4 regions of the Rhizobium sp. RAF56 genome follow, and region 1 is predicted to be linked to each of the others. Evidence: predicted binding sites of a transcription regulator. Region 1 holds the regulator's gene; each other region holds the start of a gene.

Region 1 (5,326 bases):
GCGTGCCGTCGAGCTCGATCATGATGTTGTCGATCTGGATCTGGTTTTCAGCATCCATGCCGCCGATGGCATCGAAGATTTCGGTGTCGATGGCCTCGACCGCCTTTTCGACGCCCTTGCCATGGTAACGGCTGCCGCCATCTCGCAGTTCGACTGCTTCATGGGCGCCGGTCGAGGCGCCCGACGGCACGGCCGCGCGGCCCATGCTGCCGTCTTCCAGATAGACGTCGACCTCGACGGTCGGATTGCCACGGCTGTCGAGAATCTCGCGGGCGATGATGTCGGTGATGGCGGTCATGATAGCTTCCTGCTCGCTGGTGGTTAAATCGATTGAAATCTGTCTAGAGCGGCCCAGCGGAATTTTCAATGCCGCGTTGCCGTGACGAAAAGCGTTCCTGCCGCCTAAACGAGTTTCGTGTCAGACGTTTGAACGCAATTCCAGTTTTCAGCCCTTGGCGATGGCATCGAAGGCCAGCAGCTTTTCCAGAAGCCGCGGCATATCCTTCAGATGCACCATGTTCGGCCCGTCGGAGGGCGCGTGATCCGGATCTTCGTGCGTTTCGATGAACACGCCGGCAACGCCGACAGCAACGGCTGCGCGCGCCAGCGTCTCCACGAATTCGCGCTGCCCGCCGGTCGAACCGCCCTGGCCTCCCGGCTGCTGCACGGAATGGGTGGCATCGAAGATTACCGGAGCAACCATTGCCGCCATGATCGGCAGCGATCGCATGTCGGACACCAGGGTATTGTATCCAAACGACGCGCCACGCTCGCAAAGCAGAATGTTCGGATTGCCGCTTGCATTGAGCTTTTCGAGGACATTCTTCATGTCCCACGGGGCGAGAAACTGGCCCTTCTTGACGTTGATCACGCGACCGGTCTTGGCGGCGGCAACCAACAAATCGGTCTGGCGGGACAAAAACGCGGGTATCTGCAGCACGTCCACGGTCTTGGCGACGACGGCGCATTGCTCTTCGGTGTGGATATCGCTCAAGACCGGAAAGCCGAACTCCTTTTTCAGATCGGCGAAGATTTCCATGGCACTATCGAGCCCGATACCGCGCTTGCCCGATAGCGATGTGCGGTTCGCCTTGTCGTAAGACGCCTTGTAGACCAGACCGATCCCCAGCTTGCCGCAGAGTTCGCTAAGCGCACCTGCCATCATGAAGGAGTGATCCCGGCTCTCCATCTGGCAGGGACCTGCAATCAGCGAAAGCTTGCCGCTGTTCGAAAACAGAACGCGAGAAGCGCCCTCGCCTGCGACGACTTCGGAATTTGTCGGATGGCTCATTGTGTCTCCTCGAAAGCAAACAGAGCGCCCTGGCCGAGCGCTGCCTTGATGACGATGCGATTGCCCGCGCGCGTGTGGGTCACGCCGTTAGCAGTCAAATGCGCCGCTGTCACGGAAAGATCGCGGACGCGAAAGAGAATCGCCCTTGCGCGCAAACCCGGGTCCGTCTGGGCGATCCTGAGATCATAGAAGGCTTCGAGCGCTTGCGGCGTCATGACGGCCAGGCGAACGTTTGCCGTCTGAACCGACAGCCCGAATGAATGTTCTTGAACCTTGGCGCCGCCGCAGGCCTGCGAGAGGAAGCCGGCAAAGGCTTTAGGATCCCGAGTGGAAAGCGTTACCTCGGCCATGCCGGTGGTGCCGTTGGCATGCCGCTCCAGCGCACTGCGGTCCGACGGAAGAGGATTGGTCCGCTCGCAGCAAAAAGCAAGGAAATCAGGCGCGCGCAGGTCCGCGGCAAAGGCTAAGCGAAAGCCCGCCACCGATTGCGTCTCGTCGGGCATGCGCACTGGCCGCGAAAACTCGAGCAGCCGGCCGGCCGAAATCGCATTTGCACGAAATCGCTTGTCGTCGGCCGCTGCGTCGGCCGTACCGAACGCAATGGCGGAGAAGCCCTCTTCCCCTTGCCGGAACCGAAAAGCCAGGTCGCGCGCCGTAAAAACGTTACCTTCGGCAGCGCTCGCCACGGTTCGCTCGTGATCGGCAACGCCGAGCGGCTCAAGATAAGTCTGGTCGGCGAGGAATACGCAGGCGTTTTCCGTTCCGAAGGGATGAAGCGCGTCGGCTGCGACCGTAAAGCCAAGCTTACCCAGCCTCTCGCGCGCCGAGGCAATGCTCATTGTCGGCAACACCAGATGGTCAAGCGGATGTGGCGACGAGCTCATGCCCTGCTCCCTCAATCGTCTTCCTCAAGCCTTCACGTGTGGTAGCGTTTGCGCCTTTCCGCGACCCGTTTCAAGCCCAAAGGCTGCGGTGGCAACACCGATACTCCGAATCGGATTGATGACTTGCCCGCCAAGATTTCTGACCGCGTGTGCCAAGAGACCGCGAGAAACGCCCGCAGGCGGCACCAATCGAGCATGCGAAGGTGAAATTCATCATCAGCGCGACCATCTTCACGAAAATTTAAGCACTTGCGGAACACATATGGAACATATAGTGTCCGTTCTGGATTTGTTTCACGATTGGGGCCTCATACAATGTTGACTCGCAAGCAGCAGGAACTGCTACTTTTCATTCACGAGCGAATGAAGGAATCCGGCATACCTCCCTCTTTCGATGAAATGAAAGACGCCCTCGACCTGGCGTCTAAGTCCGGTATCCATCGGCTCATTACCGCGCTCGAGGAGCGCGGTTTCATTAGGCGGCTTCCGAACCGGGCCCGAGCGCTCGAAGTCATCAAGCTGCCTGAGGCCTACAGCCCCAGCATGCAGCCGCGGCGCGGGTTTTCGCCGAGCGTCATCGAGGGAAGCCTCGGAAAGCCGCAGCCGGTAGCGCCCGCCGCGACAAAAACCGCCGACAACGGCAACAATTCGGTTTCCGTTCCGGTGATGGGACGGATCGCAGCCGGCGTGCCGATCTCGGCCATACAGAACAACACCCATGATATCGCCATACCCGCCGACATGTTGGGCTCCGGTGAACATTACGCGCTGGAGGTCAAAGGCGATTCGATGATCGAGGCCGGGATCTTCGATGGCGACACGGTGATCATTCGCAATGGCTCCACCGCCAATCCCGGCGATATCGTCGTGGCTCTCGTGGACGACGAAGAGGCTACGTTGAAGCGCTTCCGACGCAAGGGTGCCTCAATTGCACTCGAGGCCGCCAATCCGGCTTATGAGACCCGCATCTTTGGGCCGGACCGCGTGAAAGTTCAGGGCAAGCTGGTAGGGCTCATTCGCCGTTATCACTGAGCGGTGAAATCGGGGTCCGTCTTGAACGTTCCCGAACGCCAGTCATAGGCTCGGTGGATGTTCCAGGCTCTCGCGATTCCATCGAATGCTGTCGTGGCGATGGGGTTTCCCGAGCCGACATCGATTTCCACCGATCCCGAGCGTCTTAGGCTCGTGGCGCTGAAAATCCGGGCGCCGGTGCGGCAACGGTCCAGTTTCAATCTCGCCGGGGTGACGACGATATCGGCGGTATCACAGGCAGGACCGAGATAGGCGGCTTGGTTGATGGTGATCAATATCTGTGCATTCGACAGCAGTGCGGCGCACCACTCCCGTCCGTTGCAGGCAAACCCGCCATCTGGGACCACATCCAGCGCCCGCTCCATTTCCTGACGGACGATTTGCCGTTGCGCGGCATCCAGCGCGACCCGACCCTGGCGCTTGCTGGCACGCGGAAGAGCAAACATGTCCCCGAGCATGCGTGGTGGCTGCCACGCATCGATTGCCAGCGCACGCTGCCACTGCTCGAAAATGAAATCCGGCGGCCGTTCCCGATTGGGCGCCAGGCGGCCATCTCGCCAGAGCGCAACCAGGTCGCCGTCCTCCGCGATCATCACATCGGGAGGCGGCCGGCCGGGTATTGCAGCGGATAGTGTGACGACGGCAACGATGAGCAGCACTCCAATGTGCCGGAGGCGCGTCCGCAGAAGCCCCATCAGGAGGATGCCGGCAACGACGGCGGGGAACAGCCAGGGCGGCAGCCGGGCGAACGGCACGTTCCCGCCCCAGGCTGCGACGGTCTTCGCGATCGCAATCACCGCATCGAGGCCCAAGCCGGTGATCTTCCAAGGTACGGCATCCAAGCCAAAGGGCATCAATAGCATCGCCAGCATGCCGACCGGCATGACGATGACGGAGACGATCGGCATCGCCGCCAGATTGGCAACAAGGCCGTATGTCGCCAGCCGGTGAAAATGCTCGATGGAGAAGATCGCCGTGGAGGCCCCGCCGATGAGCGAGGTCATCGCAATTCCGGCAAAGAAGCGCCCGGCCGCTTTGATCGGCCAAGGGGTTGGCAACGGAATGATCGTGCGCTCGCGACTGGCCCGCCTTGTCCAAAGCCTGTAGCCGGAGACGAGGGCGAGCGTCGCGGCAAAGGACATTTGAAAGCTCGCCCCGAGCACCTCCGACGGCGATAGCGCCAGGATGACGATTGCTGACAGCGCAACGTTTCGCAGACTGACGGATGGCCGGTCGAGCAGGACCGCCACCAGCATGATCGCCATCATCACAAAGGCGCGCTCGGCCGAAACGCCGAATCCGGAAATGAGATAGTAGGCGGTCACCGTCATAAGTGCGCCAACGGCCGCGAACTTCTTGATCGGACGCGCCTGCGCCACTCCCGCGAAGAGACTGAGCGCGTGGCGCAAGCCGACGTAGAAAATGCCGGCCGAGAGCGCCATGTTCAGCCCCGATATGGCGATGATATGCGCTAGCCCGGAGACCCGCAGCGCATCGATCGTCTCCGGCGAGATGGCGCGCCGCTCGTCGTTGACCAGCGAGGCGGCAAACGCGCCGGTGTCGCCCGGCAGGATGGCGCGGATGCGATCTCCGATCCGTTCGCGCAGGGTCGTCAGTTTCCGTTCGAGGCTTGCGACAAGCGTCGCGTCCTCCATGTCTCCGTCTGGAGACATCCTCTGTGGCAATCCGTAGAAGAAGCCATTTGCGCCGATGCCGTCGAAATAGGCGTCGAAGGCAAAGTCGTGGAGATTGGGCAAAGCAGGGCCGGCAGGTGGAATGAGGCGCGCCCTGCCCCGTACGATATCTCCGGGAACGAAGGGTTCCTGCTTTCCCCGCGCAAGGACCGCGACGCGCGACGGCGAACGTCTCAGCGCCGGCGCCTCCGTCGCCGTGACGGCAACGAGATAGCGCCAACGGCCGCGATCGTCGATCTCGCGGCGCTCGACACGCCCGGTGATCGTGGTCGTGACCGGAACGTCCAGCATGAAAGTTCCCGTTCGCCAGGTTTGCCATTGGGCAAGGAGCATGCCGACAAGCACCAGCATCGCGGCGAACAAAAGGTGGCGCGAAACGGCGCTGGCTTGCCTTTTCACGGCAAGGCTCGCGGCTGAGATCACAA
Region 2 (5,326 bases), on a different contig from region 1:
GCGCTGAAGCGGCCGACGAGGTCCGGTGTGACGGCGACCACGGCACTCGCCTTGCCGTCCTCGGATACGCCGATCAGCGCGACGACACCGGAACCGAGGCTCGCCTTGCCGTCGTCGGCCAGGCCCTTCAGATCTTTCGGATCCACGCCCGAAATAGCCTTGCCGAGGAACTTGACGCCCGCGACTTCGCGAACGGCATCAGCCGAACCGCCCTGCCCGCCACCCATGGCGAGCTTGCGCTTGGCATCCGCCAGCTCGCGCTCCAGCTTGCGGCGTTCGTCCATGAGCGCCTCGACGCGGCCAAGCACCTCGCCCGGCTGAACCTTCAACGCTGCTGCAAGCGCCTTTACGCGGTCGTCCTGCTCGGCAAGGTAATCGCGCGCCGCTATCCCTGTGACCGCTTCGATGCGGCGAACGCCGGCACCGACGGCGCTTTCGCCGAGAACGCGCACCACGCCGATCTGGCCGGTGGCAGCAACATGCGTGCCACCGCAAAGCTCGACCGAGTAGGGCTTGTCAGCCTTGGCGCCGCGCAGACCGGTGCCCATCGACACCACCCGGACCTCGTCGCCGTATTTCTCGCCGAACAGCGCCATCGCGCCTTCGGCGATCGCATCATCGACGCTCATCAGGCGAGTCGTGACCGGCGCGTTCTGCAGCACGATCTCGTTGGCCATTTCCTCGACGACCTTGAGTTCGTCAGCCGTCATCGGTTTCGGGTGAGAGACGTCGAAACGCAGGCGCTCCGGCGCCACCAAAGAGCCCTTCTGGGCCACATGCGTGCCGAGCACTTCGCGAAGCGCCTCGTGCAGCAGGTGGGTGGCGGAATGGTTGGCGCGCAGGCGGCCGCGGCGAGCGTGATCGACCGTCAGCGCCACCGGCTCGCCGGTCTTGATCGTGCCTTCGACGACGGACGCTACATGAACGAAGAGACCTTCGCCCCTCTTCTGCGTGTCGGCCACCTCGAGCTTGGCATGATCGCTGGCGATGATCCCGGTGTCGCCCATCTGGCCGCCGGACTCGCCGTAGAACGGTGTCTGGTTGACGACGATCTGCACCGTTTCACCGGCGGAGGCAGCCTCGACGACTGCGCCATCCTTGACGATCGCCAGGACGACGCCTTCCGCCGTCTCGGTGTCATAGCCCAGGAACTCGGTGGCGCCGAGCTTTTCCTTGAGCTCGAACCAGATCGTCTCCGTCGCCTTCTCGCCGGAACCCGCCCAATGCGAGCGCGCCTCGGCCTTCTGGCGTTCCATCGCATCCGTGAAGCCGCCGAGTTCGACGCCGACGCCGCGGGCACGGAGCGCATCCTGCGTCAGGTCGAGCGGGAAGCCATAGGTGTCGTAAAGCTTGAAGGCGGTCTCGCCGTCGAGCATGTCGCCCTTGCCGAGGGTAGCGGTCGCATCCGACAGGAGCGAGAGGCCGCGTTCGAGCGTCTTGCGGAAGCGGGTTTCCTCAAGCTTCAGCGTCTCGGAAATCAGCGCCTCGGCGCGAGCCAGTTCCGGATAGGCGCGGCCCATCTCCTGGACCAGCGTTGGCAGCAGGCGCCACATCAACGGATCACGGGCGCCAAGCAGTTGTGCGTGGCGCATGGCGCGGCGCATGATGCGGCGAAGCACATAGCCGCGGCCTTCGTTCGACGGCAGCACGCCGTCTGCGATCAGGAAGGCCGACGACCGCAGATGGTCGGCAATGACGCGGTGGCTGGCTCGGCGCTCGCCTTCGGCCGGGACGCCCGTCGCCTCGACCGAAGCAGAAATCAGCGCGCGGAACAGGTCGATGTCGTAGTTGTCGTGCTTGCCCTGAAGGACAGCTGCGACGCGCTCCAGGCCCATGCCGGTATCGATCGACGGACGCGGCAGGTCGATGCGCTGCTCCTTCGTCACCTGCTCGTATTGCATGAAGACGAGGTTCCAGATTTCGATGAAACGATCGCCGTCCTCTTCCGGCGAGCCCGGAGGGCCGCCAAAGATGTGATCGCCGTGGTCGTAGAAGATTTCCGAGCACGGACCGCAGGGGCCGGTATCGCCCATCGCCCAGAAATTGTCGCTGGTCGGAATGCGGATGATCCGGTCATCCGAAAGGCCCGCGATCTTCTTCCAGAGGTTAAAGGCCTCGTCGTCCGTGTGGTAGACCGTCACCAGCAGACGCCTGGCGTCGATGCCGAATTCCTTGGTGATCAGGTTCCAGGCAAGCTCTATGGCGCGATCCTTGAAGTAATCGCCAAAGGAGAAGTTGCCGAGCATCTCGAAGAAGGTGTGGTGGCGCGCGGTATAGCCGACATTGTCGAGGTCGTTGTGCTTGCCGCCGGCGCGGACGCACTTCTGCGCGGTCGATGCGGTCTTGTAGGGGCGCTGCTCGAGACCGGTAAAGACGTTCTTGAACTGAACCATGCCGGCATTGGTGAACATCAGCGTCGGGTCGTTGCGCGGTACCAACGGGCTCGACGGAACGATTTCGTGGCCGTTCGTCTTGAAGTAGTCGAGGAAGGTCGACCGGATTTCGTTCACACCACTCATTTTATGCCCTTCATTGCTGCCGAAGGCAGTTCATCTCTCAAATTTACCGGCTTTTATCGCTCGCCCCGCCCCCTGTCCAGCCGAACAAGCAAAACCGGCCGCACTCTCTCGACGTGCGACCGGCTTCAAACCGCTTATTCTGCTGGCTCAGTCGACCAGCGATCACATATCCGCGGCGGCTTCGTCATCGCCGCTGTCGGGACCGCCGTTCTGAAGGAAGCGGTCCGCGATCAGTCCGGCATTCTGACGCAGAGACGTTTCGATCTCGCGCGCGAGATCCGGATTGTCGCGCAGGAACATCTTCGCGTTTTCGCGGCCCTGGCCGAGGCGCTGGCTGTTATAGGAGAACCATGCGCCGGACTTCTCCACGATGCCTGCCTTGACACCGAGGTCGATGAGCTCGCCGGTCTTGGAGACGCCCTCGCCATACATGATGTCGAATTCCACCTGCTTGAAGGGCGGCGCCATCTTGTTCTTCACCACCTTGACGCGGGTCTGGTTACCGATCACCTCGTCGCGCTCCTTGACGGCGCCGATTCGGCGGATGTCGAGGCGAACCGAGGCATAGAATTTCAAAGCATTGCCGCCGGTCGTCGTTTCCGGCGACCCGAACATGACACCGATCTTCATGCGGATCTGGTTGATGAAGATCACCATGGTGTTCGACTTGGAAATCGAAGCGGTCAGCTTGCGCAGCGCCTGGCTCATCAGACGAGCCTGAAGACCCGGCAGACTGTCGCCCATTTCCCCTTCGATTTCGGCGCGCGGGGTCAGCGCCGCCACCGAGTCGACCACGAGAACATCGATCGCGCCGGAACGCACCAGCGTGTCGGTGATTTCCAGCGCCTGCTCGCCGGTGTCCGGCTGCGAGATCAGAAGGTTTTGCAGATCAACACCGAGCTTGCGGGCATAGACCGGATCAAGCGCATGTTCGGCATCGACGAAGGCGCAAATGCCACCCTTCTTCTGCGCTTCAGCGATAGTCTGCAGCGCCAGCGTCGTCTTGCCCGAGCTTTCCGGCCCGTAGATTTCGACAATGCGCCCCTTGGGCAAGCCGCCAATGCCAAGGGCAATGTCCAAGCTGAGAGAGCCAGTGGAAACCGTCTCGATCTCAACTACATTTTCATTCGACCCCAGCTTCATGATCGAGCCCTTGCCGAACGACCGCTCTATCTGGGAGAGTGCCGCTTCAAGCGCCTTGCTTTTGTCCACCGATTTGTCCTCTACGAGCCGCAAACTATTTTGAGACATTCGATCCACCTTTAGGTTATTGAAGCCGCCTAGGCAATGTAGCCGCCGATGCGAAGTTTGTACCTGATTTGTTCTATGCGCACAAGCCCTCGCCAAACAGTTGAAAGAAAAAGGTAAAATGATTTCCGTTCGACTTTTGTTTTCCTCTTTTGGCGCAAGGACTTACGCTACGTCGCGCGAACCTGCGGCAGGGCTGAAAAGCGCGCGTCCGGCGCGCACGATTCGTGGCGGGAAGGGCTTAAGACAACCGGTATGAATAAGTCTGTTCTCGTCCTTGGCGGCGCACATATCGATCGTCGCGGCCGTATCTTCGGCGACACGGTGGCAGGCGCAAGCAATCCCGGCGCCTGGTTCGAGGAGGCAGGCGGCGGCGGCTTCAACGCGGCACGAAACCTTGCCCGCCTCGGCTTCGACGTCCGCCTGATTTCGCCGCGCGGCGGCGACGCGACCGGAGAAATGGTGGCGGAAGCGGCTCGCCAGGCCGGCGTCGACGACAGGCCGTTTATTTTCCTCGACCGCAAAACGCCGAGCTACACCGCCATCATCGAGAACGACGGCAATCTGGTCATCGCGCTCGCGGACATGGAACTTTACGGGTTCTTCGTCCCCCGCCGGCTCGCGGTGCGCTCGGTGCGCGACGCATTCGATGCGGCAGACCTCATCGTCTGCGACGCGAACCTGCCGGAGGAAACACTTGGCGCAATCGCCGAACGCGCCGCCGGCTGCGGCAAGCCGCTTGCGGCGATCGCCATATCGCCGGCAAAGGTCGTGAGGCTGCGGCCGTGTCTTGCCGGCATCGACTACCTCTTCCTCAATCAGGCGGAAGCGTCAGCGCTTACCGGCGGCGTTGCCGACGACCCGCGCCAGTGGGTGAGCTCGCTGCGTGCTCTCGGGCTGAAAGGCGGCGTCATCACGCGGGGACACAGGGAAATCGTGGCGTTTTCCGGCGATACCACGGCAACCATCGAGCCGCCGAGGGTAGAGCAACTCGGCGACGTCACCGGTGCGGGAGACTCGCTCGCCGCAGGCGTCCTCTCCGCACTGCTTGCGGGATTGGACCTGCCCGAGGCACTTCGCCACGGCGTTGCGGCGGCAGCGATCACCGTGCAATCCCCGTTTGCGGTTGCCGAAAATCTCTCTGCCGACCTTATGATATCGACGCTAGGTCTTGTGGGCGAGGCAAAAATGCTGTCATGAAGGCGGCAATTCCCCGCAGACACCGTCAAGATAAGTGGATAGTCCCATGAGCAAGCCCATCACGCCGCTTCTGCCGATCTCCTATTCCAAGGAAGTCGCCGCCGCCAAGCTCAGCGGCGCGGCGATCGTGGCGCTGGAATCGACCATCATCACCCATGGCATGCCCTATCCGGGCAACATAGAGATGGCACGCAGCGTTGAGGCGATCATCCGCCAGGAAGGTGCCGTGCCCGCGACCATCGCCGTCATCCACGGCAAGCTGCACATCGGCCTGGAGCCGGAGGAGCTGGAGGCTCTCGCAAAGACCACCGATGCGATGAAGGTATCGCGTGCCGACCTAGCCTTTGCCGTGGCCGAGC
Region 3 (5,326 bases), on a different contig from region 1:
ACATCGTTCAGGAACCGCAAACGCTCGCGGATTTCCTTGAGGATGCGAACCGCGATTTCGTTCTGCTTGGCGCTGAAAGCGCTCGGCAGCGTTTCGAACCAGTCGCGCGCGTGCCGGATCGACATGGCGCAGACCTGGCCGACATGCAGCGAATTGATCTTGACGGCGAGTGCTTCCGGCTTCAGGCGAAAGCCGTTGCAGGCCGGGCAGGGCGCCGCCGACATATAGCGCTCGATCTCCTCGCGCGCCCAGGCCGAATCGGTCTCTTTCCAGCGCCGTTCGAGGTTGGGGATGATGCCTTCGAAATTCTTGTGCGTCGTGTAGGAGCGGGCGCCGTCGGCGTAGTGGAACTCGATCTTGTCCTCGGTGCCCTTGAGGATGACGTCCTTTGCCTTCTCAGGCAGGTCGTTCCAGCGACTGCCGATCTTGAATCCGTAATGTTTTCCAAGCGCTTCCAGCGTCTGGTTATAGTAGGGCGAGGTGGATTTCGCCCAGGGGGCTATCGCGCCATCGCGGAGCGTCCGCTCCGGTTCGGGGACGATCAGCTCCGGGTCGATCTTCTGTTGCGAGCCGAGACCGTCGCAGGTCGGGCAGGCGCCGGCCGGATTGTTGAACGAGAAGAGACGCGGTTCGATCTCGGAAATGGTGAAGCCCGAGACCGGGCAAGCAAACTTTTCGGAAAAGAGCACGCGCTCATGCGTCTCGTTGAGCGACTTGTTGGCTGAACCACCCGCTGCGGTCTCCTCCGGCGGCAGCGGCTTGTCGGCGAATTCGGCAACCGCCAGGCCATCGGCGAGCTTGAGGCAGGTTTCGAGGCTGTCGGCCAGGCGCGCCGACAGATCGGAGCGCACGACCACACGGTCGACGACGATGTCGATGTCATGCTTGTATTTCTTGTCGAGGGTCGGCGCTTCGGCGATTTCATAGAACTGGCCGTCTATCTTGACGCGCTGGAAGCCCTTTTTCATGAGCTCCGCCAGTTCCTTCTTATATTCGCCCTTTCGTCCACGCACGAGCGGCGCAAGGATGTAAAGCCTCGTTCCCTCTTCAAAGTCGAGGATGCGGTCGACCATCTGGCTGATCGTCTGGCTTTCGATTGGCAGACCGGTTGCCGGCGAATAGGGGACGCCGACGCGTGCGAACAGCAGGCGCAGATAGTCGTAGATTTCGGTGACCGTGCCCACAGTCGAGCGCGGATTGCGCGAGGTGGTCTTTTGCTCGATCGAGATCGCCGGCGACAGACCATCGATCTGGTCGACGTCCGGCTTCTGCATCATCTCCAGGAACTGACGGGCATAGGCCGACAGGCTTTCGACATAGCGGCGCTGCCCCTCGGCGTAGATCGTGTCGAAGGCCAGCGAGGATTTTCCGGATCCTGAAAGGCCTGTCATGACGATCAGCTTGTTGCGCGGCAGGTCGAGGTCGATGCCCTTGAGATTGTGTTCACGCGCTCCACGAATGGAGATAGTCTTCAATTCACTCATCGTCTCTAGCCAGGTCCCTTGGATGTCAGCCCTTATTTAGTGATGCGCGGCGGCGAGTCGAGGCTGAAATGTGGGGACGCCTCCAGGTTTTCGATTCTGTTGACAGGATGATAGGCATAAAATAGAACAAATAAAGAACAAAATTCTTTGTGGATGAAATCTGCTTCGATGGCGCCGAACGGCCACAATGGTCTAAGGTGGATGAAAGCAATATCGAGGACCCGGGTGGGTCCGCAAGTAGGGTGAGTGCTATGGCGGGCAGTGTAAACAAGGTAATTCTGATCGGGAACGTGGGCGCGGATCCGGAAATCCGGCGCACGCAGGACGGCCGGCCGATCGCCAATCTGCGGATCGCCACGTCGGAGACCTGGCGTGACCGCAATTCCGGCGAGCGCCGCGAAAAGACGGAATGGCACAACGTCGTCGTCTTCAACGAAGGCCTGACGAAGGTCGTCGAACAATACGTCAAGAAGGGCGCCAAGCTCTACATCGAGGGCCAGCTTCAGACCCGCAAGTGGCAGGACCAGAGCGGCCAGGACCGCTACACGACGGAAATCGTGCTGCAGGGCTTCAACTCGACGCTGACCATGCTCGACGGACGCGGCGAGGGCGGTGGCGACAGCGCCCGCGGCGGACGCGGCGGCAGTGATTTCGGAGGCAGCGCCGGCGGCTATGGCGACGACTACAGCCAGCCCGCGGCATCCTCTCCCAGCCGCGGCGGCGGTGCCCCCGCTGCCGGCAACTTCTCGCGCGACCTCGACGACGACATTCCGTTCTGAGGCTGGAATAAGCCTAGTTTTGTAAATTAGAGCACCGCAAGCCGTTGTTTCAAAAACGGTTTCGCGGTGCTCTTTTTTGTCCGCCGCCTTTCGGCGGACACTACGAGGAGGGGACTGTTGAATTTGTAAACTTAAGGCCCCCCTTCTCCCCAGCATTGCGCGTACGGCGAGATCTCAGAAGATGACGCTGCGGACGAAGCGTGCGGGTATCTCGCGCGGATTGACGTAGGAATAGCTCTGCGCCGTGCTGTAGACGGCGAAGGTGCCGGCGGGGTAGTCGCGGATTTGACCCGAGAGGTCGAGCCGCAGGGTACCCTCGGTCACGTAGATCATTTCGTGCCAGCCCTGCGGATCGGGCTCTGCGTCGTAGCGGTCGCCGGGTCCGAGCGACCACAGCCACATTTGCGCCTCCGCCGTGGCCGGCGCGGCGCCGAGGAGAACGGCGGTGCTGTCTTCGCTCTTGCCGCGCCAGGTGACCTCATTGATGTCGGCGCGCGTTTCCCGCGTCGGGTCGCGCACGAGATCGATGAAGCCGACGCCCATCGCGGCGGCCAGCTTGTCGAGGCTCGAGAGGCTGATATTCGCATCCCCGCCTTCAAGCGCCACGATCATGCGGCGGCTGATGCCGGAAGCCTCGGCAAGCGCCGTCTGGCTGAGGCCTGCGGCCATGCGCAACCGGCGCAGATTGCCGGAAACATGCGCGAGGACGTCGCTGCGTCCTTGACTGTGCAGTATATTGCTCATATCCTTCTTCTAATCTCATTGCTGCCGCCGTTCAACGGCTTTCGACGCATCCGCGTTGGCGGGCCACGAAGGGTTTTATGCGCGACCCGCTGAACGGAGCCTCCGGTGTCTCCGACCGTCCGGCATCGGTGCGGCGAGTTGCCCGGTGTTCGAGAGTCCCAACGTCCTGGAAGGAAGTAGAGATGAAGATCCGCGATTTCGGCGTCGAGATATGGATGAACCGCTACGAGACGACGTGCGAGTGGAACCTCGCCGAGACCTGCGTCGAGTCGCTGACGGTGGCCGAGCTTCTGGAGATCGCCGGCAAGACGGACACCATCCTTTCCGAGCTTCTGCCGTTGAAGCTCACCTATGGCGCCATCGAGGGCAGCGACCGGCTGCGCGGGCTGATTGCCGGTCTCTACGATTGCCAGGCGCTCGACAACGTGACGGTGACCCACGGCGCAATCGGTGCCAATGCGCTGGTGCACGAGACGTTGGTCGAGCCGGGCGACCGGGTGATCTCCGTCCTTCCTACCTACCAGCAGCACTATTCGATCCCTGAAAGCTATGGCGCAGACGTGCAGATCCTCAAGCTCACCGAGGAAAGCGGATTCCTGCCCGATCTCGCCGAACTGCGGCGGCTCGCGACGGCCGGCACGAGGCTGATCGCCATCAACAATCCCAACAATCCGACCGGCGCTCTGATGGACCGCCCCTATCTGGAAAAGATCGTCGAGGTCGCGCGCGCCTGCGGCGCCTGGATCCTGTGCGACGAGGTATATCGTGGCACCGATCAGGAGGGCCAAGGCATGACCGCCTCGATCGCAGACCTCTATGAAAAAGGCATCAGCACCGGCAGCATGTCCAAGACCTACTCGCTGGCCGGCCTGAGGCTCGGCTGGATCGTCGCTCGCAAAGAGCTGATCCATGCGGTGTCCATCCACCGCGACTACAATACGATCAGCGTCGGAATGCTGGACGATCATTTCGCCGCGACAGCGCTGGAAAACCGCGAAAAGATCCTTCAGCGCAGCCAGGGGATCACCCGGACCAACCTCGCCATCCTTTCGGACTTCGTCGAAAACGAACCGCTGATCTCCTGGGTGAAGCCCAAATCCGGCACGACGGCGCTGCTGAAATACCACCTGCCGATGTCTTCCGAAGCCTTCTGCGTCAAGCTGCTGGACCTCACAGGCGTCATGCTGACGCCGGGAAGCGCGATGGACATGGAGGGCTACCTGCGCATTGGCTATGCTAACGGTGAGAGCATCCTGCGCGAAGGGCTGAAGCGCGTTTCGCAGTTCCTGCGCGAGGAACAGGCCGCTGCCGCCTGAGGCCAGTGGACCGAGGCCCAGTATCGCCTCGCTGCGAAACGGATGCAGCCCGGAACACGTCAGTTTCGCGCATGCCCAAGATGGGAAAACCGCCAAAACCCGTATCGCAGGAATGGAGAAGCTTACGATGATTTCCAGTCTCACCGCCGCCCGGCTTTGGTCACAGCAGACGGCGCTCAACGCTTTCAAGCAAGCATCTGAAGGCAGTAGCTCGGGAAACTCATCGTCAAGCAATGCGAGTAGCTCGCTGGCCGATTACCTCTTCACCAGCGACGACGATGGAAGTGACGACGAAACCAGTCTCTCTGATTTGATCAAGTCTTTGCAAGGCCAAGCGACGACTGGCGGGGCGACTGCTGCAGATACGAGCGAGGGCTCCGCAGACGACATCTCCAGCGCGAGCTTTATGAAAGCGCTCCAAGGAAAGCTGGAGAGTTTGAAGGAGAACCCGGATACCAGTGCCATGGCGGAATCCATGCTGGCGGCGCTGAAGGCCGGAACGCTCACTGCGACCGACGTTGTCTCCGGTACGCAGATCAAGGCGTGGGACGTATCCGACAACACGATCAAGCCTTCCGAGCAGACATCGGTCGATCAGACTGACTGGCCGACATTCCTGAAAGAGCATCTGGAGAGGGATAGCACCGCGAAGTATGTGCGCAACGAAGATTCGAGCCACAGGGAGAAGGTGACTGGGGCGAGCGCCTACTTCGGGATGATCGGAGAAACCTACTATTATCTGAGCTGGACGGCACCCGCCGCCACGCCAACCGATGCCGCCCAGTCTTCGGCGGCACCGCTGGATTGATTGTGATCGAGCGACGCGGTGGCGAGAGACTGCCGCGTCACAACGTTTCCTGTCACTGCGGAAATTGGCCAACTCTGACCTCCGCTCCGTCTCGGCATTCACTGCGAGCGGGCCGGTGAGTCTCCGGCATGCAGCTAGTCAGCGTAGGACGAGGAAGCACGCTGGATTAATGCAGCGCATCCATTGCCTTTGCGT
Region 4 (5,326 bases), on a different contig from region 1:
TCGCGGCGAAGTCACCAAACCGGGAAGCACCATCATCGTCGCGGACGGCCGCGGCTACGCCATCGGCGACGGCCCGGTCAAGCTGATTGCGTCGATGACCAGCACGATGATGGTCGTTCGCGACCGGGAGGGGTTCAAGGGATGACGTTCGAAATGAAATCGGTCGCCGGCAAGTCGATCCTTTTCGTCATGGCGGCGGAGGCCGAATACGGGCCGCTCCTTCGCTCGCGCATCGAGCCGCTGATGACAGGCGTCGGCCCGGTCGAGGCGGCGATTGCCATGGCGCGCGCGCTTGCCGGTCTTGAGGCCCAAGGGGAGCTGCCTGATCTCGTGGTATCGCTCGGCTCGGCCGGATCGGCAAAGCTGGAGCAGACCGAGGTCTATCAGGTGACCTCCGTCGCCTACCGCGACATGGACGCGTCGCCCCTCGGTTTCGAGAAGGGCCGCACGCCGTTTCTGGATCTGCCTGCTGTCATCGATCTGCCTCTGCGCGTTCCCGGCATCGCGGAGGCCAGCCTTTCGACCGGCGCCAACATCATTTCGGGAAAGGGTGCCTACGATGCGATCGCTGCCGACATGGTCGACATGGAGACCTTCGCGATCCTGCGCGCCTGCCAGAACTGGGATCTGCCGCTGATCGGCCTGCGCGGTATTTCCGACGGCGCGGTCGAACTCCAGCACATCTCCGGCTGGACGGAATATCTGCATGTCATCGACCGCAAGCTCTCCTATGCGCTCGACGGCCTCTTCACCGCCCTCGAGGACGGTGTATTCTGGTTCTGACCCTATCCCCGCCTCTCCGAGCGACCGCCGAGGGAGGGACAATCGGGACAATAAAACCGGGCCGCGGCCCATTTCGCCGATTGAAAGCCGAAGCGCTTTTCTTTAAAGGCTCGCCATGACCCAGACAGCACATCCCGATACCGTTCTCATCGTCGATTTTGGCAGCCAAGTGACGCAGCTCATCGCACGGCGCGTGCGCGAAGCGGGTGTCTATTGCGAAATCGTCCCCTTCCAATCCGCTGCCGAAAGCTTCAAGCGCCTGCAGCCGAAAGCCGTGATCCTCTCCGGCAGCCCGGCGTCGACCGTCGAGGACGGCTCGCCGCGAGCGCCGCAGGTCATCTTCGACAGCGGTGTGCCGGTTTTCGGCATCTGCTACGGCCAGCAGACCATGTGCATGCAGCTTGGCGGCAAGGTCGAAAGCGGCCATCATCGCGAATTCGGCCGGGCCTTCCTCGACGTCAACAAGGATTGCGCACTGTTCGAAGGCCTCTGGTCCTCCGGCTCCCGTCATCAGGTGTGGATGAGCCACGGCGACCGCGTCACCGCGCTGCCTGAAGGCTTCGAGGTCATCGCGACGTCCCCGAACGCGCCCTTCGCCTTCGTTGCCGACGAGAAGCGCAAGTACTACGGCGTGCAGTTCCATCCCGAAGTCGTGCATACGCCCGATGGGGCCAAGCTGATCGGAAACTTCATCCACAAGATCGCCGGCCTCAAGGGCGACTGGACGATGTCGGCCTACCGCACCAAGGCGGTGGAAGCGATCCGCAAGCAGATCGGCGACAAGCGCGTCATCTGCGCGCTGTCGGGCGGCGTCGATAGCTCGGTCGCGGCCCTTCTCATCCATGAAGCCGTCGGCGACCAGCTCACCTGCATTCTTGTCGACCACGGCCTGATGCGCAAGGACGAGGCGGCAAACGTCGTCGCCATGTTCCGAGAGCACTACAACCTGCATCTCCTGCATGTCGACGCCTCTGACCGCTTCATCGGCGAACTCGAGGGCGTTAGCGACCCGGAAACCAAGCGCAAGATCATCGGCCGTCTTTTCATCGAGACCTTCGAGGATGAAGCCAAGAAGCTCGGCGGCGCCGACTTCCTCGGCCAAGGCACGCTTTACCCGGATGTGATCGAGAGCGTCTCCTTCACGGGCGGCCCGTCGGTCACCATCAAGTCGCACCACAATGTCGGCGGCCTGCCCGAGCGCATGAACATGCAGCTCGTCGAACCGCTGCGCGAACTCTTCAAGGACGAAGTCCGCGCGCTCGGCCGTGAACTCGGCCTGCCCGACAGTTTCATCGGCCGCCATCCTTTCCCCGGCCCGGGCCTAGCGATCCGCTGCCCAGGCGGCATCACCCGCGAAAAGCTGGCGATCCTGCGCGAAGCTGATGCCATCTATCTCGACGAGATCCGCAAGGCCGGGCTCTACGACGCCATCTGGCAGGCCTTTGCCGTGCTGCTGCCGGTGCAGACGGTCGGCGTCATGGGCGACGGCCGTACCTACGAATTCGTCTGTGCCCTTCGCGCCGTCACCTCCGTCGACGGCATGACCGCGGATTTCTACCACTACGACATGGATTTCCTCGGCCGCGCGGCAACCCGCATCATCAACGAAGTCCGCGGCATCAACCGCGTCGTCTACGACGTCACGAGCAAGCCGCCCGGCACGATCGAGTGGGAGTAATCTCTAGGCCGGTTCCGTTTTTCTTCGAAACACGTAACCGGTCTATCTGTTTATTTTCACGAAATTCGGGACGGAAAACCGCGTCACACCTTTCCTGAATTGCTCTTGGGCCTAAAATCCCAGCGACTGTTGTGCGGGTTCAGGCGGTCCTATGTGCACGCCTTCCAGTTCCAGCATGCGGAGCTTCGCAGTGGAACCGCCGGGGGCTGAGAAGCCGCCGATCTTGCCGCCGGCGGCGAGGACGCGATGACAGGGGATGATCAGCGCGACGGGGTTCTTGGCCATCGCCTGGCCCACATCGCGCGCGGCTTCCGGTCCGGCGCCGAGCGCTTTTGCCAGTGCGCCGTAGGTGGTCGTGTGACCCCATCCTATGCCCCGGGCCGCGGCGTAGACTTTTCTGAAAAATTCGTCCTGCCCGTCGAGATCAAGCGCGACCTTGGAAAAATCGGTATGCTCGCCGGCAAAGTAGCGCTTAATCGCGGCAACGGCCGCAAGCACCTCGGACCCGGCAGCGCCGGGCTCGACACTCGGCAAACGGCGCAGCAAAAGCCGTTCGGTTGCATCAGCGCTTTTCGTCGGCAACTGGAACCGCGTGATGCCGACGTCGCTCCAGGCGATACCGCAAAAACCGGCCGCGGTTTCGAAGATGAGATAGCGGTGCATTGTCCGATCCTTGAAAAAGCGTTTGCGTTTTCCTGTCTATAAAAATCGGCCCGCTTGATCCGGATTTCAACCCGTTTCTTGCGTTATGCCGTTGTCAGCATCTCGGGTCTTCCGAACCCCGTCTTCACGGAAATTAACGATAAATTAATTGTTGTGTTTTTGTTTTTGACTGTTGGCGGCGACGGCATATGATGGTGCGCGGGCTTGATGGAAGCGCCTGAGGCGTGTCCCATGGGTCACGGAGCGATCGATGCGGGAAAGCCGACACGCGCATTTTTCCTATGATCTTGGCGGTCCGCCGCAATTCCGGGAGAGTCGTCCTGCCTGGCCGCGGCGCTCAGATCTCTATTTCGCACTACTGCCAGAGCCGAGCGCCGCAACCGACGCCGAGCGGCTCGCCACGGCACTCAGCCGGCAATACCATTTGTCGGGGAGGCCATATGCGCGAGACCGGCTAAACATCTCGCTCTACGGCATCGGCGCCTTTGCGGAATTGTCGGAGGAGATCATCTTCGCGGTGATGCAGGCGGCAGCCGCGGTTCGGGCGGCGCCCTTCACCGTAACGCTCGACCGCGCCGTGAGCACCGATGAGCCCAATCACCCGCTCGTGCTTTGCGCGAGCAATGAAAACAGTGCGCTGCAGGCGCTGCATTTTCAGCTGCGCCTTTCCATGCATGGGCTCGGCCTCCATCCCACAACATTGATCCCGAGCCTTGCGCCGCATCTGACCCTGCTGTGCGACCGCCGAACCGTTCCCGACACCAACCTCGAGGCACCCGTGACCTGGACGGTGCGCGAATTCGTGCTGGTCCATAGTCTTTATGGTACCGGCAAGCATGATCAACTCGGCTGCTGGCCGCTGCTCGGCTGACGGCTTTGCACGTGCCATCGACGGCCTTCAGTGCGTTGACCGTTGCGCATCTTCACTTGCGCTTGCTATGAGCTTTCGGCAACGCATGCGGAGGAGACCGGGATGGACACCCATGAAATCGTGATTGCCGGCGATACGCCGGGCATCGAATGGCGGCTGCCCGTGCTGCGCTTCAACGGCAGCGATCCCAAGGCACCGACCGTCTACATCCAGGCCGCCCTCCACGCCAATGAACTGCCGGGAACCGCGCTTGTCCATTTTCTCTGCGAGCGGCTTCGGCAAGCGCAAGCGGATGGCGCCATCCTCGGCAATCTCACCATTGTTCCGCAGGCGAACCCCATCGGTGCGGGGCAGTGGCACTTCGGCGGCATGGAAGGTCGGTTCGATCTTGGTTCACGGACGAATTTCAATCGTGACTTCCCGCTGATCTCCGCCCGCGATGCCGACAGCCTGCTTGACGATTTCGACGATCACCGCGCGCCGGACCGGCTGAAGCGGCACCTCATGTACATGGCGCTGGGCGCAGACCTCGTGATCGACCTGCACTGCGATGACGAGTCGCTGCAGTATGCCTATATCGATGAAGCGTTCTGGCCGGAGGCAGCCGATCTGGCGGCAGCGCTCGACATGGAAGCCGTGCTGATTTCGGACGGCGAGAGTTCGGCCTTCGAAGAGGCTGTCGGCTTCGCCTGGAAATACGAGGTTCCCGGCGAAAGGAAACCACACCTGCCCGGCAAGCTGGCGGTCACCGTAGAACTGCGTGGCACCCGCGACGTCTACCCTGAAATGGCAAGGAAGGACGCGGACGGCCTCTGGCGTTTCCTCGCTGCCCGCGGCGTCGTGCGCGATCCTTCCGTCAGCCTGCCCGGCTTCTCCGGCCCCGCCGTACCCCTCGACAATATCGAAATGATCCGCGCTCCGATGGCCGGCACCGTGCTGTTCCACCGCAACGTCGGCGAACGCGTGGCCGAAGACGACCTTCTCGCCACCATCATCACCGCGCCGGGCATGCCGGACGGGACGATCGAGGTCCGCGCGCCGCAGGACGGGTTCATCGTCACCCGCGTCTCCGACCGCCTTGTCCGGCGCTCCGGTGACCTGATGAAAATCGCCTGTAACCAGCCGACCGCTGCCGCCCGCAAGCCCGGCACGCTGGAGGATTGAGCGTCATGTCGGCAACGATTTACGGAATCAAGAACTGCGACACGATGAAGAAGGCGCGCGCCTGGCTCGACGCGCATGGCGTCGCCTATCGCTTCCATGACTACAAGGCCGAAGGCATCGACCTGGCGCACCTCGAAAGCTGGAGCGAACGGGCCGGCTGGGAGACG

What was found. Region 1 encodes LexA, which represses DNA repair genes until DNA is damaged. Its sites were predicted from a motif close to TGTTCNNNNTGTGTTCNG; they were not measured.
Region 2: a site for LexA is predicted at 3,829-3,846, ahead of recA (recombinase RecA). Genes of this name have one in related genera too.
Region 3: a site for LexA is predicted at 1,607-1,624, ahead of uvrA (excinuclease ABC subunit UvrA). Genes of this name have one in related genera too.
Region 4: a site for LexA is predicted at 3,274-3,291, ahead of AB4048_RS20100 (2'-5' RNA ligase family protein). Genes of this name have one in related genera too.

The regions. Positions count from the first base shown of each region.
Region 1 is NZ_JBFRDU010000003.1:98,963-104,288, forward strand. Features, by position in the region: gene eno (phosphopyruvate hydratase) at 1-298, opposite strand, end outside; gene kdsA (3-deoxy-8-phosphooctulonate synthase) at 446-1,291, opposite strand; gene AB4048_RS03730 (VOC family protein) at 1,288-2,175, opposite strand; gene lexA (transcriptional repressor LexA) at 2,491-3,207, shown strand; gene AB4048_RS03740 (ComEC/Rec2 family competence protein) at 3,201-5,326, opposite strand, start outside.
Region 2 is NZ_JBFRDU010000001.1:86,810-92,135, reverse strand. Features, by position in the region: gene alaS (alanine--tRNA ligase) at 1-2,519, opposite strand, end outside; gene recA (recombinase RecA) at 2,682-3,770, opposite strand; gene AB4048_RS00375 (carbohydrate kinase family protein) at 4,023-4,967, shown strand; gene AB4048_RS00370 (pseudouridine-5'-phosphate glycosidase) at 5,014-5,326, shown strand, end outside.
Region 3 is NZ_JBFRDU010000001.1:230,819-236,144, reverse strand. Features, by position in the region: gene uvrA (excinuclease ABC subunit UvrA) at 1-1,484, opposite strand, end outside; gene AB4048_RS01090 (single-stranded DNA-binding protein) at 1,736-2,263, shown strand; gene AB4048_RS01085 (helix-turn-helix domain-containing protein) at 2,438-3,007, opposite strand; gene AB4048_RS01080 (aminotransferase) at 3,190-4,323, shown strand; gene AB4048_RS01075 (hypothetical protein) at 4,451-5,131, shown strand; gene AB4048_RS01070 (hypothetical protein) at 5,298-5,326, opposite strand, start outside.
Region 4 is NZ_JBFRDU010000025.1:25,510-30,835, forward strand. Features, by position in the region: gene AB4048_RS20080 (PaaI family thioesterase) at 1-145, shown strand, start outside; gene AB4048_RS20085 (5'-methylthioadenosine/S-adenosylhomocysteine nucleosidase) at 142-783, shown strand; gene guaA (glutamine-hydrolyzing GMP synthase) at 899-2,461, shown strand; gene AB4048_RS20095 (methylated-DNA--[protein]-cysteine S-methyltransferase) at 2,573-3,124, opposite strand; gene AB4048_RS20100 (2'-5' RNA ligase family protein) at 3,375-3,995, shown strand; gene AB4048_RS20105 (peptidase M14) at 4,098-5,159, shown strand; gene AB4048_RS20110 (ArsC family reductase) at 5,165-5,326, shown strand, end outside.